Regions from separate parts of the Pantoea sp. PvP021 genome, predicted to be linked through region 1. Evidence: riboswitches for the same ligand, from Rfam matches in the RefSeq annotation. Region 1 holds a riboswitch; each other region holds the start of a gene.
The links. Region 1 has a riboswitch for thiamine pyrophosphate ahead of thiB (thiamine ABC transporter substrate binding subunit). Riboswitches for the same ligand answer to the same signal wherever they lie in the genome.

Region 1 (5,686 bases):
GAACGGCAGGGTGCGGAAATCGGCAGTACCAAACAGCGCCACCACGCCAAAATCACCGATCGACAGCACGCAGGCAAAGGCCAGCGCCTGGGCCAGCGGACGTTTCAGCGCCCGCAGTTCAATCAGCCGCAGCCGGTTCCAGCCGTGGATATCCAGCGAATCACAGAGTCTGCCGTAACGCTCCGCGACGTCACGCATCGGGTTCTCCAGCACTTTCAGCGCATAGGGAATGGCGATCAGCGCATTGGTGAAGATCACCAGCCCGTCCGCCGACGCCGGCAGACCAATGGTGGCGTTAAACAACAGGAAAAAGCCGGTGGCGAGCACGATGCCTGGCATCGCCAGAATCAGCATGCCGCTGGTGTCGATAAGGGTTGCCGCCGCCGGGCGCTGACGCAGGCGCAGCTCGCGGCTGCTCCACAGCAGCATCATGGTCAGCACCACACAGAGCAGACCGGCGCCGGTGGCGATGCGCAGTGAGGTAAACGTCGCCTGCCAGAGTGCAGGCTGCGCCAGCGCGCCGCGCAGTCCGCCGTGCAGACCATCGATGATGACCGCCGCCAGCGGGGGCAGCAGCAGGATCAGCGCCAGCAGGATCAGCAGCGCATCAACCAGCTGCGCCCCGCGCGAATCCTGCGGATCGCGCCAGCCATTCAGCTGGCTGGTTCCGGCGGGAATCGCTTTGCTGAAGCGCTGGCTGAGCAGCACCAGCGTCACGCAGCAGCCAAGTTGGATCAGCGCCAGCAGTGCAGCGCGCCCCGGATCGTAGTCATAACTCAGCGCCTGGAAAATCGCCAGCTCGATGGTCGTCGCCTGCGGGCCGCCGCCCAGTGAGAGCACGGTAGCAAAGCTGGCGAAACAGAGCATGAAGATCAGCGCGCCGGTCGGCAGCAGCTGACGCCGCAGCCATGGCCACTCCAGCAGACGAAAATGGTGCCAGCCGCGCAGGTCGAGCTGTGCCGCCAGCTGACGCTGTTCCGCCGGAATGCTCTCCAGCGCCTGCAGCATCAGGCGGGTCGCCAGCGGCAGGTTAAAGAAGACGTGCGCCAGCAAAATGCCCGACAGACCGTAGGGAGAGAAGTGGTAATCAATCCCTGCCAGCTGGCACAGCTGCGCCAGCCAGCCGACACGACCATAGACGGTGAGCAGACCAAATACCGCCACCAGCACCGGCAGTACCAGGGTCATGGCGCACAGACGCAGCAGCAGCTGACGGCCAGGGAAACGGCGTCGATAGAGCGCGCGCGCCAGCGGTATCGCCGGCAGCAGCGACAACAGCGCGGAGAGCAGCGCCTGACCAAAAGAGAAGGCGATAACGTGATGCAGGTAATCATCCTGCAGCACGCTGCGCCAGTCATTCTCTGGCGCGGCGCTCCAGAGTGCACCGAAGGCCAGCAGCGCCACGCTGATTAACAGCAGCGTGGCGAGCGAACCGGGGATAAGCCAGCGCGGCATCAGCGGCTGACGGCGCGTTGCCACTGGCTGATCCAGCCTGAACGCTGGCTGGCAACCTCTTCCGGCGAGAACTGCAGGGCGGTGGCGGGCACAGTGAGCGCGCTAAAACCGGCAGGCAGCGGCGTGTCGATTACCGGGTACATCCAGTTACCGGTCGGGATAGTGCGCTGGAAGTCGGGTGACACCATAAACTTCATGAATTGCTGTGCCAGCGCCGGCTGTTTGCTGCTGGCTAACTGCGCGGCAACTTCAACCTGCAGATAGTGGCCCTCTGCAAACGGCGCGGCGGCATAGTTCTCTTTTTTCTCTTCGATGATGTGGTAAGCCGGTGAGGTGGTGTAGCTCAGCACCAGATCGCCTTCGCCCTTGAGGAACAGGCCATAGGCTTCACTCCAGCCTTTGGTCACCGTCACGGTTTTCTGCGCCAGCTTTTGCCACGCCTGCGGTGCCTGATCGCCATAGACTTTCTGCATCCACAACAGCAGACCTAAGCCGGGGGTGCTGGTACGGGGATCTTCGTAGATCACCCGCCACTTCTCCGGGCTGTCGACCAGCTCTTTCAGGCTTTTTGGCGGATTCTTCAGCCGGGTTTTGTCATAGACAAACGCGAAGTAGCCATAATCAAACGGCACGAAAGTGGTGTTGTGCCAGCCGCCGGGCAGTTTTAATGTCGAGGAATCGACCTGACTTTCGGCAAACAGACCGGTTTTCTGCGCCGCCTGTACCAGATTGTTATCCAGCCCCAGTACCAGATCGGCTTTGCTGTTTTTCCCTTCCATGCGCACGCGGTTCAGCAGCGACACGCCATCTTCCAGCGTGACGAATTTCAGCTCGCAGTTGCACTGCGCCTCGAAGGCTTTTTTAACCGCCGGGCCAGGGCCCCAGTCAGCGGAGAAGGAGTCGTAGGTGTAGACCGTGAGAACCGGCTTAGCCGCCAGAACGGGGGCGGAGAGTAACAGCAGCACCGGCAGAACTTTGTTTAACACTTTGCGCTCCTTCAGGAGAATAGGGGATGAGTCGCAAAGGATCTGAGCACAGAGGCCTCCCAAATCCCTACGTCGGTATTAACCGAATCAGGTTCGACGGGTATCTCTCAGCTGCTTGCTGGTGACAGGCGGCACCCCGTTGAGAACGTCACATTCTAGTCATTTCAGCGCCGGGGCGAAAGCCTCACAGCGCGGGTGGCGCGAACCAGGCGGATTTAAAATCAAACCAGCCCAGCGTATTCATCCGAACGCCGCGCATGCTGCGCTGACCTTCAAGCAGCAGCCAGTGGTGAAACAGCGGATGAAGACCCGCTTCTTCGACTAACTGTTTACTCCATTCGGCCAGCGGCAGCGTTTTCTCGCGCCAGCGGGCCGCATCGCTGTGCCAGTCGATCGGCAGACAGTGATGCAGCAACGGGATCTCATAAAGCTGCGCAAACAGAGAGTAATTCAGCGGCAGGGTAAAGTTCACGCTGCCAAGCCAGATATCACTTTCCGCTTCGCCCTGATACCAGCTTTCGTAGCTGATCTCGCGGGTCTCCAGCGTGACGCCATGCTCTGCCAGCAGCGGACGCAGCGCGTTAGCGATGCCTTCATGCTCCACGTGCTGGCTGTACCAGGTCAGCGTCAGGTGGGTTAAGCCGGGCGGTTTTTCCACTGGCGTCAGGTCGCGCCGGTGATGCCAGCGCGGCAGCAGGCCATACGCCGGAAACCAGTAGCGCTGGTAGCCGACACCGGCGTGATTGAGCAGGGCGATAGGATTAAACAGGTAGCTGACCCAGCGCCGGACCGCCTCGTTGCGTCCCTGTTCTGAACGCTGGTCGAACAGCAGATAGTAGCAGCCCTCTTCAAGACGGCTCTCCTCCTGAACCTCATCGGCTCCGTCGCCCTGCAGGCGGACACCGGCATAGACCAGCTCATCGCTGATGTCGGGCAGTACCCAGATAGAGACATCATCAATCAGGGCGCGAAAACCAAAATAGTCATCAAACGCTTCGATCTTCAGCTGACTCTCCTGATTGCGGATCACCCGGTAAGGACCGGTGCCAACGGGCTGGCGGGCAAAATCGTGCAGCGTCGGCCATTCGCGCGGCAGGATCATCGCACTGACGCTGCCCAGCAGCCAGGGCAACCCTTCATCGGGCTGGCTTAAGCGGATATCCAGCGTCCAGGGCGCGGGCGAGTCGATCTGCTCGATATGGGAAAAGAGCGGATGAGGGCGCTGACGCTCAAGCGTGGCCAGCACATCCTCCATCTCCAGTTCTCTGCCGTGATGAAAGCGAATCGCCGGACGCAGAAAGAAGCGCCAGTGAAGCGGGGAAGTCTGCTGCCAGTGGTGCGCAATATCGGGCTCGATTTCCCCGTTTTCCTCATTTATCCGCGTCAGGCCGTTGAAAATCTGTCGCGCAATGTGGGTTTCGGAGCGCCGCAGCGGCGAACCGGGCAGCAGATTGAGCAGCGGACGATAGTAGAGCACCCGCAGGATATGCTTGCCCTGACGGAAACTGCGGCCCAGATGCGCGGCGATCATCTGCCGTACCTGATTTTTATCGCCCACCAGCTGGACCAGCTGATCGATGCGATCCTGCTCCAGCAAATCCTCGGCACGTTGCTGCTGCAAAGCCAGTCCGGTATAGCAGAAGGTAAGCTGTGAACGCTTGCCGCGTCCGGCTTCCGCCTGCCAGATTAGCCAGCCCGCGGCCTGCATCCGGTTGAGCAGATTGCGCATATGGCGGCGCGAGCAGTGCAGCAGGTCAGCCAGTTCGCTAAGGGTAATCTCCTGCGTTTGCCCCTGACAGCTCTGCCACAGGCGAATGAACTGCTGCTTCAGACGTGATGAGGACATAAAAGAGGAACTCCCGATGAAAAGCGCTCTGTTTTTCTTGCCCTATTTTAAGAGCAAACTTTACGTTATGGGAAGAGCGGGAGGCATTCAGCACTGAATGGCGTTCGACCCTGACTTCGCTGTTCAGCGGAGTGCTTTTCTGAGTAGGGTGCATTTACACCGCCAGCAGATGATCTCTGCTGGCTTTTTTCATGTTGCGCGGTATCGTCTACCCTTCTTTTTCCCCTCTGTTTGTTCTGTAAGGGATTTCGGTATGAAATCGCTGTTAACGCGGCAGCGCCGCATCAATCCGGTTTACCTCGCTTTTATGGTCGCCTCGTTCATGCTGGGCATCGCGGGCGCACTGCAGGCGCCGACGCTCAGCCTGTTTCTGACGCGCGAGGTGCAGGCGCGGCCCTTCTGGGTCGGACTGTTTTTCACCATCAATGCGGTGGCCGGTATCGTGGTGAGCATGCTGGTGGCAAAGCGTTCTGACAGCGTCGGCGATCGTCGTCATATCATTCTCTTTTGCTGCCTGATGGCGCTGGTCAATGCGCTGCTGTTTGCTTTTACCCGCCACTATCTGACCTTGCTGACGCTGGGCGTGCTGCTGTCGGCGCTGGCCAGCGTCTCGATGCCTCAGCTGTTTGCGCTGGCGCGGGAATATGCCGATCAGTCGGCGCGTGAAGCGGTGATGTTCAGTTCGGTGATGCGTGCGCAGCTGTCGCTGGCGTGGGTGATTGGGCCGCCGCTCTCCTTCGCGCTGGCGCTGAACTACGGCTTTGTAACGCTATTTATGGTGGCCGCCGCGCTGTTTCTGATCTGTATCCTGCTGGTCTGGTTCACCGTGCCGTCGGTGCCACGTTCGCAGCCCCTGATGCAAAGCGGCGGGCTGCCGCTAAGTGGCTGGCGCGATCGGGATGTGCGTTTACTGTTCCTGGCCTCAGTCGCGATGTGGACCTGCAACACTATGTATATCATCGATATGCCGCTCTATATCAGCACCACGCTGGGCCTGCCCGAGAAGCTGGCCGGTCTGCTGATGGGGACGGCGGCGGGGCTGGAGATCCCGGTGATGCTGCTGGCCGGACATTACGCGCGGCGTATCGGCAAGCGCCGGTTAATGCTGATCGCGGTGGCGGCTGGCGTACTGTTTTATCTGGGGCTGGTGCTGTTCAATTCCCGCACGTCGCTGATGGTGTTGCAGCTGTTTAACGCGGTGTTTGTCGGGATTATTGCTGGCATAGGGATGCTGTGGTTTCAGGATCTGATGCCAGGACGGCCTGGTGCAGCGACCACCATGTTCACCAACTCGATCTCGACCGGCATGATTCTGGCTGGTGTTATTCAGGGCACGCTGAGTGAGCGACTGGGACATGAGGCGGTTTACTGGCTGGCATTCGGGCTGGCTATTGTGGCG
Region 2 (5,686 bases), on a different contig from region 1:
ATGTACTGGTATGGGGCCACGGCCCTGAGATCTTTGAAGTCTTTCTGGAACCCACCTGTCCTTTTTCGGTGCGCGCCTTCAATAAATTCGACGCGTTACTGGCGCACGCGGGTGAAGAGAACATCACCCTGAAGATCCGTCTGCAATCACAGCCGTGGCACCTCTATTCCGGGCTGATAGTGCGCTATATCCTTGCCGCTGCCTGCGAAAGCAAAGAGGCCGCGAAAAAGGTGATGCAGGCGGTAGCCGATCACCGTGAAGAGTTTGAGTTCACCGATCACTGTACCGGTCCGAACCGCGATGCCACGCCGAATCAAATCCTCGCCCGCCTGAAAGAGGTCAGCGGCGTAGATGCCAGCGCCGCGTTTGATCAGCCTGACCTGCAGAACGCCATTAAATGGCACTGCAAATATGCCCGCCAGAACGGCATTCACGTTTCACCGACCTTTATGGTAAACGGTCTGGTACAGCCCGAAATCAGCAGCGGTGACGATATAGCGCACTGGGCAAGCTTTCTGATTCGTTAATATTAGTGCGCGGCTGTGCCCGGCCGCGCCAGACTGAGTCTCTCCTTTGCGACCCCACTCACGCTCAAACTCAATATCCTGATAATTAAGCCTGTTTTCCCATGTGGAGGCCGGGTAAGCTGTACCGCTATCAGCAGCAGACGGTGGGATTAAAGCCGCTGCTGTTGTTCATCTTAACGGCACCGCTGGCCTGCATGGCGATAACCTGACGTTACGCCGGGCCCACACGCCTAATTCATTGAGGATTTGCTGATGACGATGACGCTGCAACAACTGCAGGACAAATATCCGGGTGCCTTCACAGATGCATTTGGTGACTCCCCGGAATTAGCCAGCGAGCTCGCAACGCTGATTATTGCCGGTAAGAAAGTGGCCACCTGCGGGTCGTTGCGGAGCTGGCAGGATCAGGAAGCATTGCCTCAACCGGGCGGTTACAGCATTGTTCTCAACGGCGAACAGCAGCCCGTCTGCGTGATCCGCACCACCGGCTTGTTCCTGACGCGCTTTGATCGCGTCACGCCAGAGATGGCGATGCTGGAGGGTGAAGGCGATCTGAGCCTCGACCACTGGCGTCAGGAACATCAGCGCTACTTCGAGCGTGAAGGCTATTTTCACAGCGAAATGGAGCTGATCTTCGAGACGTTCCAGCTGGTCGAGGTGGTCTAAACCGGCACGCTACAGCGTGTTTGCCGCCACCAGCGCAAGCCGCGCAATCCCCCGCGCGGCAAGGTTCTCAGCCGCCTGGGCTGCGCGCATGCCACTGGCACACACCAGTACCACACGCTGATTGACCGGCGGTTGCCAGGCCGCTATCTGCTGCGGCAGAATTCGCACCACCCGCTCGGCCACACTGACCGGTGCCTCTTCCAGGCTGCGCAACTCCACTATGCAATCATCCTCCATCAGCATGGCCCGATCGATAAAGGGCGTGCCGGGCGCGTCAGGTTCAGGTGCGTCATCAAAACGAAACTGCCTGATATGCCAGTCAACAAAGTCACAGTGGATCATGCAGCCGAGCGGCGATGGCGTTAGTTTTAACAATACGCTCAGCGCCATCTGTGCCTGCATTGCGCCCAGCGTCGCTACCGCCGGTCCCATTACGCCTGCCGTATTGCAGTTACCCGAGGCCGTGGGCAGCTGCGGGAACAGCGCGCGATAGCCAGGCGCACCGCCACAGAATCCGCCAACATAGCCTTTGCGTCCCAGCACCGAGGCGCAGATCAGCGGCAGGCCTGCCGGATAACAGACATCGGAGAGCTGATAAGTAATAGCGAAGTTATCCGCCGCATCCACCACCAGATCGATTCCCTCCAGCGCCTGCGGCAGTTGACTGGCGCTTAGCGCGTGTGGATGCGCCTCAACGTGGCAGTCAGGATTGCGCTGCGCCAGCGCACGCTGAGCGCAAAATACTTTCTGCTGGCCCACATCGTCGACGCCAAACAGCGTCTGCCGGTGGAGGTTGTGCAGTTCAACCCGATCGCCATCGTAAAGACGGATAAATCCCACACCCGCGCCTGCCAGTAACGGCAGCAGCGTCGCACTAAGCCCGCCCGCCCCCACCACCAGCACCTTTGCCCTGCTCAGCCGCTGCTGCCCCGCTTCACCAATCTCTGGCAACATCGTCTGTCGCTGATAACGCTCCATCGCTGCTCCTTAACTGAATTGTGCCAGACCAAAAATAGGCGTAGAGGCAGACGCCATGTCGCGCTGCTCCATCAATCCCGCCTGAAACGCTTCGTGTCCGCCGTGGATCGCAGCAGCAAAGGCACCGGCCATGCGCACCGGATCGCGCGCTTTTGCCACCGCCGTGTTGAGCAGCACGCCATCAAAACCCATCTCCATCGCCTGAGCCGCCTGGCCAGGTGCGCCAATGCCCGCATCAATAATCAACGGCACATCTTTAAACCACGCACGCATAGCGCGCAGCCCCTCGATATTACGCAGCCCCTGGCCGGAGCCGATCGGCGCGCCCCAGGGCATCAGCACTTCACAGCCCGCTTCCAGCAATTTTTCGCCGACAATCAGATCTTCCGTAGTGTAGGGAAACACCTGGAACCCGTCAGCGCAGAGAATCCGTGCGGCCTCAACCAGGGCAAAAGGATCGGGCTGCAGCGTGTCGGCATGGCCAATCACCTCCAGCTTGATCCACGGTGTGTCGAACAGTTCACGCGCCATCTGCGCCGTCGTCACCGCCTCTTTCACCGTGTGGCAGCCTGCCGTATTCGGCAGAATACGTTTGTTGAGCTGTTGCAGCAGCGTGCGGAAAGCGCCGCCTTCACTGCCTTCCCGCCGCAGGCTGACGGTAATAATCTCCGCGCCTGACGCGTTGATCGCCTGATGCAGAATGTCCGGTGACGGATAACCGGCCGTGCCGAGCAGAAATCGGGATTGCGGAGTAAATTGATAGAACATGGTTAACCTCCCTGCATCGGTGACAGGATTTCGAGCTGGTTGCCCGCCTCAAGTTGCTGGCTGGCATAGCGGCTACGCGGTACAAACTCCCCGTTCAGCGCGGTGGCGACGGTCCGCGGATCGATCTGCTGCTCCGCCATAAGCTCCGCCAGCGTCGTTGCGCCGGTTTCAATCGTGCGTCCATTCAGTTCAACGCGCATGAGTTATCTCCTGAGTCAGTTGCAGCATAAGTTTTTCAGCCATGATCGGGGCCAGCAAAAAGCCGTGGCGGTACAGGCCGTTAAGTGAGAAACGGCCATTTTCGTAGCGGACTTCCGGCAGGTTCTGCCGGTAAGCAGGACGCAGACCGGTGCCGCTCTCCACGATCCGCGCTTCGGCAAGCGCCGGATGCAGGCTGTAAGCGGCGCTGAGCAATTCCATCATCGCCCGGGCGCTGATCGGGCTGCTGTCGTGGCTTTCCACCATGGTGGCTCCCAGCATGAAGTGGCCCCCGGCACGCGGCACCAGATAGCAGGGAAAGCGCGGGTGCAGCAGCCGGACAGGACGGGAGAGTTGTACGTCGGATGTGTGCAGGATCACCATTTCGCCCCGCACGGCGCGCAGGGCGGGCTGCCGATCGGTGGCGTGGATGCCACGGCAGTCGATGATTTTGCCGCCGGGTTTACCGCTGTGAAAGGGGACGCCAGCCTGTTGCAGTTTGTCGCGCAGTTGCTGCAAGGCGCGGCGCGGATCGAGATGCGCCTCTGCGGCGAAAAACAGGCCGCGGGCAAAGCGGTTTTCCAGTGCGGGTTCAATGTCACCGGGAGAGACCCACTGATGCTGCTGCGTCATGCTGGCGAAGCGCGTCAGTTCGCGGCTGTCACGCGGCGGAGCAACCACCAGCGTGCCCTGCTGTTCCACGCCATCAACGCGTTTCGCCCACCAGCTGGCCGCGTGCTGGCCCCATTCGATCACCTGTGGCGGTGCGCTTTCTGCTTCACACCAGGGCGCGAGCATGCCGCCCGCCCAGTGCGAGGCCGCACGGCAGTCAGGCTGAGTAATAACTTCGACCGTTTCTCCCCGCTCCAGCAGCAGCGTGGCGACACAAAGCCCGGCAACGCCGCTGCCGAGCACCGACCAGCGGCTCATGGTGTCCACCGGACAGGAAAAGAAAGATTCAGGATGAGATTTTTCAATTTGGCCTCGTTATCCGTTAACGAAGACCCGTGATACAGAGGGAAAAGGCAGGAACGTTGCGAATGCGCCCCTGCGGCAAGTATCTGATGAGATACCCGTCTTCCTACGCCAGTATCAACTGGGTCAGGTTCTAAGGGTCGCTAAGCCGCGCGGTGCGCTATTAGCCTCTCAGTCTCTCTGGCGAGACTCCCCTGACGGGTTTAGTTGTAAGTTAAGCAGACAGCTTCGTCAAGCAGACTGCATGGAACCGGGTCAGAAAATCGGACTTAACCGGCAGAACCGAAATGCCAGTCAGTTGCGGTTGCCAGCGTCACAAAGGGGCCCGCCAGCGTCTGGTTGTGATGCGCAATAATCTTCTCCGCAGAGAGGTAGGGATTATCGACGGTGGTGTGCGCATCGGAAATCAGTACGACGTTAAAACCCAGCTCCGGGGCTGCCCGACAGGTAGTATCAACGCAGAACTCCGTTTTCATCCCCGCAATCACCAGTTGCTTAATGCCCTTTTGCCTCAGCTGAAGCTGCAGGCCAGTATCCCTGAAACAGCTGGGATATCTTTTGGTGAAGACGACATCACTCTGCGGGTTAACCTGCAATTCCGGGATCAGGCGCGTCAGCGGGCTTTGCTCATTAAAAGGGGAATCATCAGGGCCGATATGGCGTGCGAAAAAGAGGGGGACGGCAGAAGCCCGAGCTTTAGTAATGAGAAGTGAGATGGTCGACAAGATCGAATTTGCGGCGAAGGGAGCCTCGGGACCATTAAAAAGGCCATGCTGCATGTCGATAATTAAAAGTGCACTTTCAGATGTAACCATGACGTGTCTCCATTCAGTTTTAAGAACGGAGAACAGCTCCCCGTCCGGTTCGGCGGGGAGTGAGAATCAGTTGTGTCAGGTGCCTGTCACAGAGTCGCTCACGCCGCCGCCAGAGGCGGTGGTGGTGACGGTTGTGAAAGACAGAACTGACATAAACATTTTCTGACCCTGAGTTAATGCGTTCGGTGAAGTCACCCTCAGAAGGATGGCGCTGACATCTACATTACCCTGTACGCCGTCGCTTTTAAAGCGCCTGCAGCGATTGGGTTACCGCATCGGTTATTTCACGAATGCGCGGTTCGGCGCGGCGATAGTAAGTCCATTTCCCGACTTTGCTGGCTTCAACCAGCCCCGCATTGTGAAGTGCTTTCAGGCATAACGAGGTGGCGGGCTGTGATAAGCCCGCCTTGTCCTGTATGAGGCTGGCACAGACGCCATACTGATCGAAGGGATAGAGCTGGGTATAGCCCGCAAACGCTTCGTCAGGATTTTTAAGCCACTTCAGCACTGCCACTCTGGTCGGGTTGGACAGTAACTTCAGGGCATTTTCGGGGGACATGCCGCCTCACAGAATATCAGGATGGATAAAATGGATAGTCAGTATAGCCTTTCTCAGTGCCGCCATACAGGGAGGCGTGATCGACCTCATTCAGCGGATATCCTGATTTAATCCGCGCGGGCAAATCGGGATTAGCGATAAATGAGCGGCCAAAACCAAACAGATCGCCCCAGCCTTTTTCCAGCACATGCTGCGCTTTT
Region 3 (5,686 bases), on a different contig from region 1:
CGGCCATCGCTTCCAGCCACTGTCCGCCGCCTTTGGTGAAGAGCGTCACCGGCACGCGGCGACCGTCGTTTTCACGCAGCAGGCCATCGACAATTTTGTGCATGTAATGGAGTGAGAATTCGCGGTAATCACGACCGGTCAGCACGCCACCCCAGGTATCAAACACCATAACGGACTGCGCACCGGCGCGGATCTGAGCATTGAGATAGAGGATGACGCTGTCGGCCAGCTTATCCAGCATCGCGTGGAGCGTAGCGGGATCGGCATACATCATCTTCTTAATTTTGGTAAACGCCTTGCTGCTCCCGCCTTCCACCATATAGGTGGCCAGCGTCCACGGACTGCCAGAGAAGCCAATCAGCGGCAGGTCGCCGTTCAGGTTCTTACGGATGGTACGGACAGCATTCATCACATAGCCCAGCTCCATTTCGGGATCGGGCACCGGTAAACGCTCAACGTCAGCGCGACAGGTCACAGGGTTTGAGAAACGCGGGCCTTCGCCGGTTTCAAAGTAGAGACCCAGTCCCATCGCATCCGGAATGGTCAGGATGTCACTGAAGAGGATGGCGGCATCCAGCGGATAACGGCGCAGCGGCTGCAGGGTGACTTCACAGGCCAGCTCGGCGTTTTTACACAGCGACATAAAGTCACCCGCCTGGGCGCGTGTCGCTTTGTACTCCGGCAAATAGCGCCCGGCTTGTCGCATCATCCAGACCGGCGTGACATCAACCGGCTGACGTAACAGGGCACGCAAATAACGATCGTTCTTCAGTTCACTCATCTCAACACTCTCTCAATAACAGGCGTGTAGTGTAGCACTTTCACACTTCGGCGCGGCACAGAGCGACGGTATCTTCAATCAGGCGGCGCGCCACGGTGCCTGGCGGTGGCAGCAACGGCAGCTCATCAAAACGGAACCAGGCCGCATCCAGCAGCTCTTTACCATCGTGCTGCAGATCGCCGCTGTCATACTCCGCCATAAAGGCTGTCATCAGCGATTGCGGGAAGGGCCACGGCTGGGAGGTAACGTAACGGACGTTTTTGACGCGGATATTGCTCTCTTCCATCACTTCGCGGGCAACGGCCTGCTCCAGCGTCTCGCCCACCTCCACAAAACCCGCCAGCACGGTGTAGACCTTGTTGCGATGGCGGGCATGATTCGCCAGCAGGATTTCATCACCGCGACGGATAGCCACAATGATGCAGGGTGCGATCTGCGGATAGTAACGCTCGCGGCAATGGCTGCAGAGACAGGCAAATTCATGTTTGCTTTGGTGCATTTCATGGCCGCAATAGCCGCACCAGCGATGAGAACGGTAGAATTCCGCCAGTTGCACACCGCGACCCACCAGCTGAAACAGCGCCACATCCTGATCGATCAGCTGTCGTACTGAGAACATATCGGCAGAACGCGGCTCACAAATCAGCCAGACTTTTTCGCCCTGCCACTCACCGATGGTCCGGGCTTTACTGCCGGTCAAACCAAATTTTTCGGCGTTTCCGTGGGGTAAATCACCTTGTGGCAACCAAAGTTTCTGTTCATGGCTGACAATCCACCATCCAGCGTCTACGCTTGAGATTTCGCATTGCATTTATTTCGTCATCCTTAGCGTCAACTCGCACGCTGAAGCCCTGATGTTAAGTGTGTAGATAAACAACTATAACTCACATGGAGTTAGATATGCTTAACCAGTTAGACGTCCTGGCTGAACGCGTAGGTGGCAGTAATGAACTGGTCGATTCGTGGCTTGAAGCCCGTCGTCAGCTACTGGTGACCTATTATCACCTGGTCGGACTTAAACCAAATAAAGAGGCGCTGACGCGTCTTGATGAGCAGGCTCTGGACAACTTCTGTCACGGTCTGGTCGATTATCTTTCTGCGGGTCACTTCAGTATCTATGAACGCGTGATCAGTGAAATGAGTGGCGACAGCCCGATGATTGCCGCCGCACAGATCTATCCACCGCTGGAAGCCAATACTGAGCGTCTGATGCAGCTGTATGACGGCCACCTGCAGCAGGCAATCGACGACGAGAACTGCATGACCTTCCAGCAGGCACTCTCCGAAGTGGGTGAAGTGCTGGAAGCACGCTTTACGCTGGAAGATAAGCTGATCCAGCTGGCATGGGATAACCAGCTTGTCCCCCCGCCGGTTGCCAATGACAGCCATATCGCGCGTCCGGCTTAATCATCATCTCCGGCAAAGGGGTTGAGATTATCCCGTAGCCCTTTTATGCTGAACAGGTTCTGAGGAGAGTGCTCCAAAGAACCTTTTTGATTTTTGCTTTGAAATATAAGGTTTTTACATCTGGCTCTGTTATCAGACACCAGCGTAAAAACAGCTTCTTGTCGGAGTGCCCAGTTGGGCTGAGACCGTTAATTCGGGATCCGCGGAACCTGATCAGGTTAGAACCTGCGAAGGGAACAAGAGTAAATATTCTCTGTATGCCAGCATGCTAACGCTGTCTATACGGTTACTCCTTCCGAACTCCGGACAAGCATCGTTCCCCCTTAACAGGATGATTGCTATGTCTGACCAAAAAACAACCCGTCGTGAACAGCGTGCCCAGGCGCAGGAATTTATTGATTCCCTGCAAAGCGGCAGTGCATTTCCCCAGTCCCGCCGCATCTGGATTACCGGCAGCCGCGAGGATATTCGCGTTCCCATGCGTGAAATCGTGCTAAGCCCGACTCACATCGGCGGCAGCAAAGAACAGCCTCTCTATGAGCAGAACGAAGCGGTACCGGTCTATGACACGGCGGGTGCCTATGGCGATCCCGCGGCACAGATCGATGTTCATCGGGGCCTGGAAAAGCTGCGCGCCCGCTGGATTGCTGAACGCGACGACAGCGAACTTCTCGAACAGAACAGCTCAGGCTATACCCAGCAGCGGCTGGCTGACGAGGGGCTGGATCATCTGCGTTTCGATCAACTGCCGACACCGCGCCGTGCCCGCGCAGGCTGCTGCGTCACGCAATTGCACTATGCCCGCCAGGGGATCATCACCCCGGAGATGGAATTTATCGCACTGCGGGAAAACATGGGCCGTGAGCGAATCCGCAGTGAGGTATTGCTGCAACAGCATCCCGGCCACAGTTTTGGCGCGCATCTGCCAGCCAGTATCACGCCCGAGTTTGTACGTCAGGAGGTCGCTGCCGGACGCGCCATTATCCCTGCCAATATCAATCACCCTGAATCGGAGCCGATGATCATTGGCCGCAACTTTCTGGTTAAGGTCAATGCCAACATCGGTAACTCGGCGGTGACCTCTTCTATTGAGGAAGAGGTGGAAAAACTGGTCTGGTCGACTCGCTGGGGTGCCGATACGGTGATGGATCTCTCTACCGGTCGTTATATTCATGAAACGCGCGAATGGATTTTGCGAAACAGCCCGGTGCCAATCGGTACAGTGCCGATTTATCAGGCGCTGGAAAAAGTGAATGGCGTGGCCGAGGCCCTGAACTGGGAAATATTCCGCGATACGCTGCTTGAGCAGGCGGAACAGGGTGTCGATTACTTCACTATCCACGCTGGCGTGCTGCTGCGTTATGTCCCGATGACGGCGAAACGTCTGACCGGAATTGTATCGCGGGGTGGATCTATCATGGCGAAATGGTGCCTGTCGCATCATCAGGAGAGCTTCCTGTATCAGCACTTCCGGGAGATTTGTGAAATCTGCGCCGCCTATGATGTCTCCCTGTCGCTGGGCGATGGCCTTCGTCCGGGTTCCATTCAGGATGCCAACGATGAGGCGCAGTTTGCCGAACTGCGTACCCTGGGCGAACTGACCCGTATTGCCTGGGAATATGACGTTCAGGTCATGATTGAAGGCCCGGGGCACGTCCCGATGCATATGATCCGCCGCAACATGACCGAACAGCTCGACCTGTGCGATGAAGCCCCCTTCTACACCCTTGGCCCGCTGACCACCGACATCGCGCCCGGCTATGACCATTTCACCTCCGGTATCGGTGCTGCCATGATTGGCTGGTTTGGTTGCGCCATGTTGTGTTACGTCACGCCCAAAGAGCATCTGGGTCTGCCGAACAAAGAGGATGTGAAGCAGGGATTGATCACCTACAAAATAGCAGCGCATGCCGCCGATCTGGCGAAAGGCCATCCGGGTGCGCAGATCCGTGATAACGCCATGTCCAAAGCGCGCTTTGAGTTCCGCTGGGAAGATCAGTTTAATCTGGCGCTGGATCCCCATACGGCGCGGGCTATGCATGATGAAACCCTGCCGCAGGAGTCGGGCAAAGTGGCCCATTTCTGCTCGATGTGTGGCCCTAAGTTCTGCTCGATGAAAATTTCACAGGAGGTGCGCGAGTTCGCAGCACGTCAGGATACGCGCGCCGAGCCCGTTGAAGTGGGCATGGCGCAGATGTCAGACCGTTTTCGTCGGCGCGGCGGTGAGCTTTATCATCCCGCCGATGCCATTAAGGAGGAGTAACGATGCCCGCATTTCCCGCTACCGCCCCGCGCCTGGGGCTTTATCCGGTGGTTGATAGCCCCGACTGGATTGAGCGCCTGCTGAAGATGGGCGTTCGTACACTGCAGCTGCGCATCAAAGATCAGCCCGATGAGGTCGCCGAGCCCGCCATCGCTCAGGCGATTGCAATGGGTAAACGCTATGACGCGCGCCTGTTTATCAATGACTACTGGCAGCTGGCGATAAAGCATCAGGCTTATGGCGTGCATCTGGGTCAGGAGGATCTCGATGTCGCCGATCTTGCCCGGATTCATCAGGCAGGATTGCGTCTGGGGCTCTCCACCCATGACGATGCTGAACTGGACCGCGCACTGGCAATCCAGCCCTCTTACATCGCGCTTGGACATATTTTCCCGACGCAGACCAAAGAGATGCCTTCTGCGCCGCAGGGCATTGAACAGCTGAAGCGGCATCTGACGCGCCTGACGCATATCCCCACCGTGGCAATTGGCGGTATTTCGATTGCTCGGGCACCTGACGTGCTGGCAACCGGCGTAGGGAGTATTGCGGTGGTGAGTGCGATTACCCAGGCAGATGACTGGCGTGAAGCAACACGTACTTTGCTGGCGCTGGCAGAGCTTCACCAATAAGGATTTGTGGAAGCTGTCCCGCATAGCGGCTGCAAAACCAGTAACGCCAGCGTTTCTGCCGGGAAAGCGGTGCGCAAAAGCGTAAGTTGCCGCTGGCGTGCTCTGATCCAAAACCTTAACGTGGCCTCCGTCAGGTTAAGGTTATCTGACCAGGGCCGGTTCCCTCCTCTTGCCGGCCCTGCTTCTTCTTTTCGCTATGCGAGAGTTGAAGCTGAAATCTGCGTTTCATGCTGGCACGAGAGCATGGCGCGTTCGACGGCTGCACCCACCAGCGCCAGCGCCTTTTCAGTCTGCTCGTTGATCGGCAGCCCGTAGTTTAAGCGCAGACAGTTACGGTATTTACCCGAGGCCGAAAAGAGTGAGCCTACGGCTATCTGAATTTTTGACTCGCGCAATTCGCGGTTGAGCCGGACCGCATCAAACGCTTCGGGGAGTTCTATCCACATCAGAAAACCGCCCTGAGGACGGGAAACGCAGATGCCGCAGGGAAAGTAGTGGCGCACCCAGCAGCTAAAGGTTTCATAGTTACGATGATAGATTTGCCGCATCCGGCGCAGATGGGGCTGATAATGGCCCTGGCGGATAAACTCGGAGACCGCATGCTGA
Region 4 (5,686 bases), on a different contig from region 1:
TGCTAAAGCCTCACTGAGTGCTTTTGACTATCTGATTCGTACCAAATCGGCTGAGTAACATTTAGTTAGCCAGACAATAGCCCTTCAGCACGCCTGCTGAGGGGCTTTTTTTTAGCCTGTTAATAGCCCGCCAGCGTCATCAGCATCATCCAGATTGGCGTCGTCACCGCCGCAAACACGGTAGAAAAGAGCATGCTCGCCGCCGCCGGGCCGGTAATGACATTGAACTTCTGCGACATCAGATAGACGTTAACCCCGACTGCCATCGATCCCAGCAGCACCACCACTTTACTCTCCAGCGGCGGCAGATCGGTCAGCCACGCGATAGCCCATACCGTCATCGGTTGCAGCACCAGCTTCAGCAGGCAGATGGTATAGCTCTCTTTTAAGCCATCCCGCACCCGATAGTGTGCCAGGCTCATGCCCAGCGTCACCAGCGACAAGGGTGCAGCCAGTGAGGCCAGCATCTTTAGCGGTTCAGCGGCCAGCAGCGGCAAGGGACGTTGCAGAAAGCTCCAGGCTGTACCGCTGAGAATACCGATGATCAGCGGATTCTTCAGCACGCCGAGCAGGGTGCGCCAGAGTCCTTCCAGCGAGAAGCTGCCCTGTTTTGCCCACTCGACCGAAACGGTCAGTAAGGTCCAGAGGATCAGGCTGTTAAACACCAGCACCAGCGCCACCGGGGGCAGGGCTTCTGGCCCCAGCAGCACCGTGGCCACCGGGATCCCCAGCATCACGTTATTGGAAAAGATGCCGCCCAGCGCAAAAACCGACGCCGCTACGCCATCCAGATTAAACAGCCTTGTTGCCAGCAGTCGTCCCACGATAAACACCAGCAGGCAACTGCCGAAAAAGGCCAGCAACAGGCGCGCATCCACCGGCGGACTTTGCGAGAAGGTGCTCATCACCCGAAACAGCATGCAGGGCAGAGCAACGTTAAACACAAAGCGGTTCATCCCTTCACTGATGCTGGCGGGCCATTTCCCGAGGCGCGTCAGGCAGTACCCCAGCAGGATCAGGATAAACAGCGGGGCTGACAGGTAAATTTGATGGCTTAAGCTTTCAAACAGCAGTGGCATAGAGAGAGTCTGGTCAGACGATGATTAGTTACCAGACTAACAAATTGCTAACTAACTGTTAACCTGAACTGTGTCCGGAATGACCGTTGCCGGGACGCTAACCTAACCAGCGGCGCGCCTGCCGATCGCTGATGTCGCGATAATAGATCCGGTGAATAATTTCGCCACAGCCTGTGCAACGGGCGGAGATATAGGTGGAGAGGTACTGTCTGCCATTGGGTGCCACGGCACCCCTGCGTTCAATATTAATATCCTGCCATCGATGGCGGTGTGGAATAAGCGCTAAAAATCGCATCATACATCCTGAATAGTATGAAGTTCCGCTTCAGGAGTTTTCTGACTCCATGAAATAAAGTGTTTTTTACGATGATGCTGCAAGCAGGTTAATTATTATGGGATAACCAGAGTCACTGCGGGAAATATTACCTATCCGGGTAATAAGCGGGGCTACCTATAAAGAGGTATCTCGTTAACCCGCAGCATTAAGCCTTTTTTTGCACCCTCAGGCGTTGATCGGGATCATGTGAATTGTTTCAGCTCTGATTATTTCCCAGGCGGGAGTCGCTTGCTTTCGCTGCGCGGCTTGCCTATGCTGCAAGCCGTAATACGACTCGGGGTGCCGCTTTCCACACGGAAAGGGCTGAGAAAAACCCGCTGACCTGAACTGGATAATGCCAGCGTAGGGAAGTCTGATGCCTGACCGCATTCGCCTTCTTGTTCGCCGGTTGGGAGCTACGATGACACATCAATCTCAACACCTTTCTGCCGCGCACTTCGCGCCCATTCTGCACGCTTTCCGCCGCCAGTCACCGCTGGTGCACTGTATGACCAATGACGTGGTCCAGAACTTCACCGCCAACGTGTTGCTGGCTCTCCATGCCTCACCGGCGATGGTGATCGATGCCGCTGAGGCCGCCCAGTTCAGTAGCATGGCCGATGCACTGCTGATTAACGTGGGCACCTTAACCCGTGAGCGCCAGCAGGCGATGCAGGCTGCCGTCACCGCGGCTAATCAGGCGGGCACGCCCTGGACACTCGATCCGGTTGCCGTCGGCGCGCTGACGCTGCGCAGTGACTTCTGCCAGCAGTTGTTAAACCAGCAACCGGCGGTGATTCGGGGGAATGCGTCAGAGATTCTGGCGCTGGCACAACAGGCCAGCGGCGGGCGCGGTGTCGACACGCTGCATCAGGCGGATGCAGCACTCGATGCGGCCCAACAGCTCGCGGAAACCTGGAGCACGCTGGTGGTCGTCACCGGTGAAGTGGACTACGCCACCGATGGTCAGCGACTCCTTGCTGTACACGGTGGAAACCCCTTAATGACACGGGTAGTCGGGACCGGCTGCGCCCTCTCGGCAGTGGTGGCGGGTTTCAGCTCTCTGCCTGGCGATCGGCTGATGAATGTCGCGGCCGCCTGTCAGGTGATGGCGCTGGCGGGTGAAAAGGCAGCGGCGCAGGCTGCCGGCCCCGGCAGCTTTGCCACGGCGTTTATTGATGCACTCTGGACGCTGGAGGGTAATCATGAAGCGTATTAACGCTCTGACGATTGCGGGTACCGATCCCAGCGGCGGCGCAGGGATTCAGGCCGATCTCAAGACCTTCTCCGCTCTGGGAGCCTATGGCACCAGCGTCATCACCGCGCTGGTGGCACAGAACACCTGCGGCGTGCAGTCGGTTTATCGCATTACGCCTGACTTTGTGGCCGCCCAGCTCGATTCGGTGCTCAGTGATGTGCGCATCGACAGCGCAAAAATTGGCATGCTGTCAGAAACGGCTATCGTGGAGCAGGTTGCGGCCCGGCTGAGCAATGCGGCAATCCCGTTTATCGTGCTGGACACGGTCATGGTTGCGAAAAGTGGTGATGCGCTGCTCTCGCCAGACGCCGTAGCCAGTGTACGAGAGCTGTTATTGCCGCAGGTCTCGCTGATCACGCCTAATCTGCCGGAAGCGGCGGCGTTGCTGGACTGCGCCATTGCGGCAGATGAAGAGGAGATGCGCGAGCAGGGACGGGCATTGCTGGCACTGGGCTGTCAGGCCGTGCTGATGAAGGGCGGTCACCTTGCGGCGGCGGAGAGCCCGGACTGGCTGATCACGCACTCAGCAGAGCAGCGATTCAGTACGCCGCGCGTGAATACCCGTCATACGCACGGCACAGGCTGTACGCTGTCGGCAGCCTTAGCCGCGTTGCGACCACGTCATGCTGACTGGGCAGAGACGATTGGGGAAGCCAAAAACTGGTTACAGCAGGCGCTGCTGCAGGCGGATTCGCTGGAGGTCGGGAAGGGTATCGGGCCGGTTCACCATTTTCATCAATGGTGGTAATGACGAAGGCCCGCATCGACCTGGTAATCAGGTGGTGCGGGCGGTTTCAGGTTCAGGGTGCTTCAAACCAGGCGCTGTTACGCTCGGCAATCGGGGTGATAGAGAAGATCATCTCCTGCAGATGACGACGCATTGCCGCTTCGGCTGCATCGGCGTCATGACGCTTCAGCGCCGCAAAAATCTCTTCATGCTGCTCAATCAGCTTGTCCGGTGGAGAGACTTCACTCAGCGTCAGAAACCGCACCCGGTCCATGGCCGCTTTGATGTTCTCCACCGTTTCCCAGGCCAGCTTACAGTCAATGCTTTCAGCAATCAGGCGATGAAACTCATCGTCCAGAGTGAGAAAAGCCTGGCTGTCATGCCGCTCAGCGGCCATGCGCTGCAGCTGCAGGTTATGCTCCAGCGCCATCAGAGCCGGATCATCAATCTCCAGTGCCGCACGGCGAACCACCGACACCTCAACGGCCTCCCGGATAAAGCGGCCATCCGCCACCCGCTTAGCGGAGATTTTGCGCACGAAAGTGCCACGCTGCGGCAATACCTGTACCAGTCCGGCTTCGGCCAGCTTGATGAACGCTTCGCGCACCGGCTGGCGTGAGACGTTGAAGCGCGCGGATACCTCTTTTTCCGAGAGCAGCGAGCCCGGCTGAATTGCGCAGGTGACGATATCTTTGCGCAGATACCGGTAAATCTGCTGATTTACCGGTTCGCTGGTAGTAATGGTATAGGCGATCGACATGCAGCAATATCCATATTACGGCTGGCAGGGGCCAGCGCGATGGGAAAGTGTCAGTCTAATCAGCGCGCTGCGTCTGCGCCAGCGCTTTGTCACCGGCTGTTATGCCTGGCTGATACACTGCTGCACCGTCGCCCGCGCGCCCTGAGTCGTCAGTTGCTGGTAATACGTCGTCAGTCGGGCCACCAGATCGGCGTTCTGCGCTAAATCTTCGCCAAAGATGTCGCGCAGACCCAATAGCGCACGGACACGCGCTTCGCCTTCTTCGCTACCGGCAACCGTCTCTGCCAGCGTGGCTTTCAGCGGATCGCGGATCTCAATCGGTTGACCCTGTTCATCGACGCCGCCGACATAGCGCATCCAGCCCGCCACGCCCAGCAGCAGCAGGTCGCAGCGGCTACCGCGCTGCAGATGCCAGCGCAGACTGTCGAGCATGCGTTGTGGCAATTTTTGCGATCCGTCAGTGGCGATTTGATATGTGCGATGTTTAATGGCACGGTTTTCGTAACGGGCGATCAGCGAATCGGCATAGGCGTTGAGATCCACGCCCTGGGTACGCAGCGTCGGCGCCTGCTCATCAATCATCAGTGAACGGGCGGCGGCGCGGAAATGGGGATCGGCCACGCAGTCACTGATGTACTCATAACCGGCCAGAAAGCCGAGATAGGCCAGGAAAGAGTGGCTGCCATTCAGCATGCGCAGTTTCATCTCTTCATAGGGCAGAACGTCACTGACCAGTTCTGCGCCCGCTTTTTCCCACGCCGGACGGCCATTGACGAAGTTATCTTCAATCACCCACTGAAAGAAGGGCTCCGCTTCAACCGCAACCGGGTCATCGGAACCCAGACGCGCGCCTAGTGCCGCAAACGCTGCATCGGTCATGGCCGGAACGATACGATCCACCATGGTGGAGGGGAAGGTAATGTGTTGCTGAATATAGTCTGCCAGGGCCGGATCCTGATGCTGTGCCAGTTGCACAACAACGTTGCGGGTCACGTGACCATTTTCCGGCATGTTGTCACAGGACATCACGCTAAAGGCGGGTAAGCCCTGATCCCGTCGGCGGCGAATCGCGGCCAGAATCAGACCGGGCAGCGAACGCGGCGAATGCGGATTCTGCAGGTCATGCACGATGTCAGGGTGATCGGGATTTAAATTGCCACTGGCAGGCTGGTGGCAATAGCCTTTCTCGGTGACGGTCATGGAGACAATGGCTACCTCAGGCTGGCTCATGGCATTGATCACCGCCTCAATACCGTCACTTTTGCCGTGCAGTGCCTGAGTAATGACGCCAATCACCCGGGTATGCAATGAATCATCGGCCATCTCGGTGAGAGTATAAAGCAGCTGCTGCTCTCGCAGGGCCTCAATCAACGCGCCGCTGTTGAGGTTCACTTCACAATAACCCCAGTCGCTGCCCTGTTCAGCCAGCTTATCGCTGCAGAGCGCCTGATGGGCGCGGTGAAATGCACCAAAACCGATATGTACCATGCGGGTTTTTAACTGGCTGCGGTCGTAAGCGGGGCGCTTGACCTCCGCGGGCAGGCGA

Region 2: linked by a shared signal. The riboswitch ahead of ACVKSX_RS09910 (FAD-dependent oxidoreductase) and the one ahead of thiB (thiamine ABC transporter substrate binding subunit) in region 1 are both predicted to bind thiamine pyrophosphate.
Region 3: linked by a shared signal. The riboswitch ahead of thiC (phosphomethylpyrimidine synthase ThiC) and the one ahead of thiB (thiamine ABC transporter substrate binding subunit) in region 1 are both predicted to bind thiamine pyrophosphate.
Region 4: linked by a shared signal. The riboswitch ahead of thiM (hydroxyethylthiazole kinase) and the one ahead of thiB (thiamine ABC transporter substrate binding subunit) in region 1 are both predicted to bind thiamine pyrophosphate.

The regions. Positions count from the first base shown of each region.
Region 1 covers NZ_JBSRXX010000009.1:150-5,835, reverse strand. The annotation lists gene thiP (thiamine/thiamine pyrophosphate ABC transporter permease ThiP) at 1-1,479, opposite strand, end outside; gene thiB (thiamine ABC transporter substrate binding subunit) at 1,455-2,441, opposite strand; TPP riboswitch at 2,488-2,590, opposite strand; gene sgrR (HTH-type transcriptional regulator SgrR) at 2,626-4,287, opposite strand; gene ACVKSX_RS19120 (MFS transporter) at 4,541-5,686, shown strand, end outside.
Region 2 covers NZ_JBSRXX010000002.1:170,509-176,194, forward strand. The annotation lists gene ACVKSX_RS09885 (DsbA family protein) at 1-527, shown strand, start outside; gene ACVKSX_RS09890 (ASCH domain-containing protein) at 780-1,193, shown strand; gene ACVKSX_RS09895 (HesA/MoeB/ThiF family protein) at 1,203-2,171, opposite strand; gene ACVKSX_RS09900 (thiazole synthase) at 2,181-2,939, opposite strand; gene thiS (sulfur carrier protein ThiS) at 2,942-3,139, opposite strand; gene ACVKSX_RS09910 (FAD-dependent oxidoreductase) at 3,129-4,067, opposite strand; TPP riboswitch at 4,199-4,318, opposite strand; gene ACVKSX_RS09915 (cysteine hydrolase family protein) at 4,382-4,927, opposite strand; gene ACVKSX_RS09920 (ArsR/SmtB family transcription factor) at 5,172-5,486, opposite strand; gene ACVKSX_RS09925 (alkene reductase) at 5,503-5,686, opposite strand, start outside.
Region 3 covers NZ_JBSRXX010000016.1:6,171-11,856, forward strand. The annotation lists gene hemE (uroporphyrinogen decarboxylase) at 1-781, opposite strand, end outside; gene nudC (NAD(+) diphosphatase) at 822-1,592, opposite strand; gene ACVKSX_RS23505 (Rsd/AlgQ family anti-sigma factor) at 1,682-2,188, shown strand; TPP riboswitch at 2,341-2,441, shown strand; gene thiC (phosphomethylpyrimidine synthase ThiC) at 2,529-4,451, shown strand; gene thiE (thiamine phosphate synthase) at 4,454-5,080, shown strand; gene ACVKSX_RS23520 (aminotransferase-like domain-containing protein) at 5,275-5,686, opposite strand, start outside.
Region 4 covers NZ_JBSRXX010000001.1:97,033-102,718, forward strand. The annotation lists gene ahpF (alkyl hydroperoxide reductase subunit F) at 1-58, shown strand, start outside; gene ACVKSX_RS00340 (AEC family transporter) at 120-1,079, opposite strand; gene ACVKSX_RS00345 (hypothetical protein) at 1,177-1,374, opposite strand; TPP riboswitch at 1,682-1,782, shown strand; gene thiM (hydroxyethylthiazole kinase) at 1,817-2,614, shown strand; gene thiD (bifunctional hydroxymethylpyrimidine kinase/phosphomethylpyrimidine kinase) at 2,601-3,401, shown strand; gene ACVKSX_RS00360 (GntR family transcriptional regulator) at 3,454-4,140, opposite strand; gene ACVKSX_RS00365 (mannitol dehydrogenase family protein) at 4,240-5,686, opposite strand, start outside.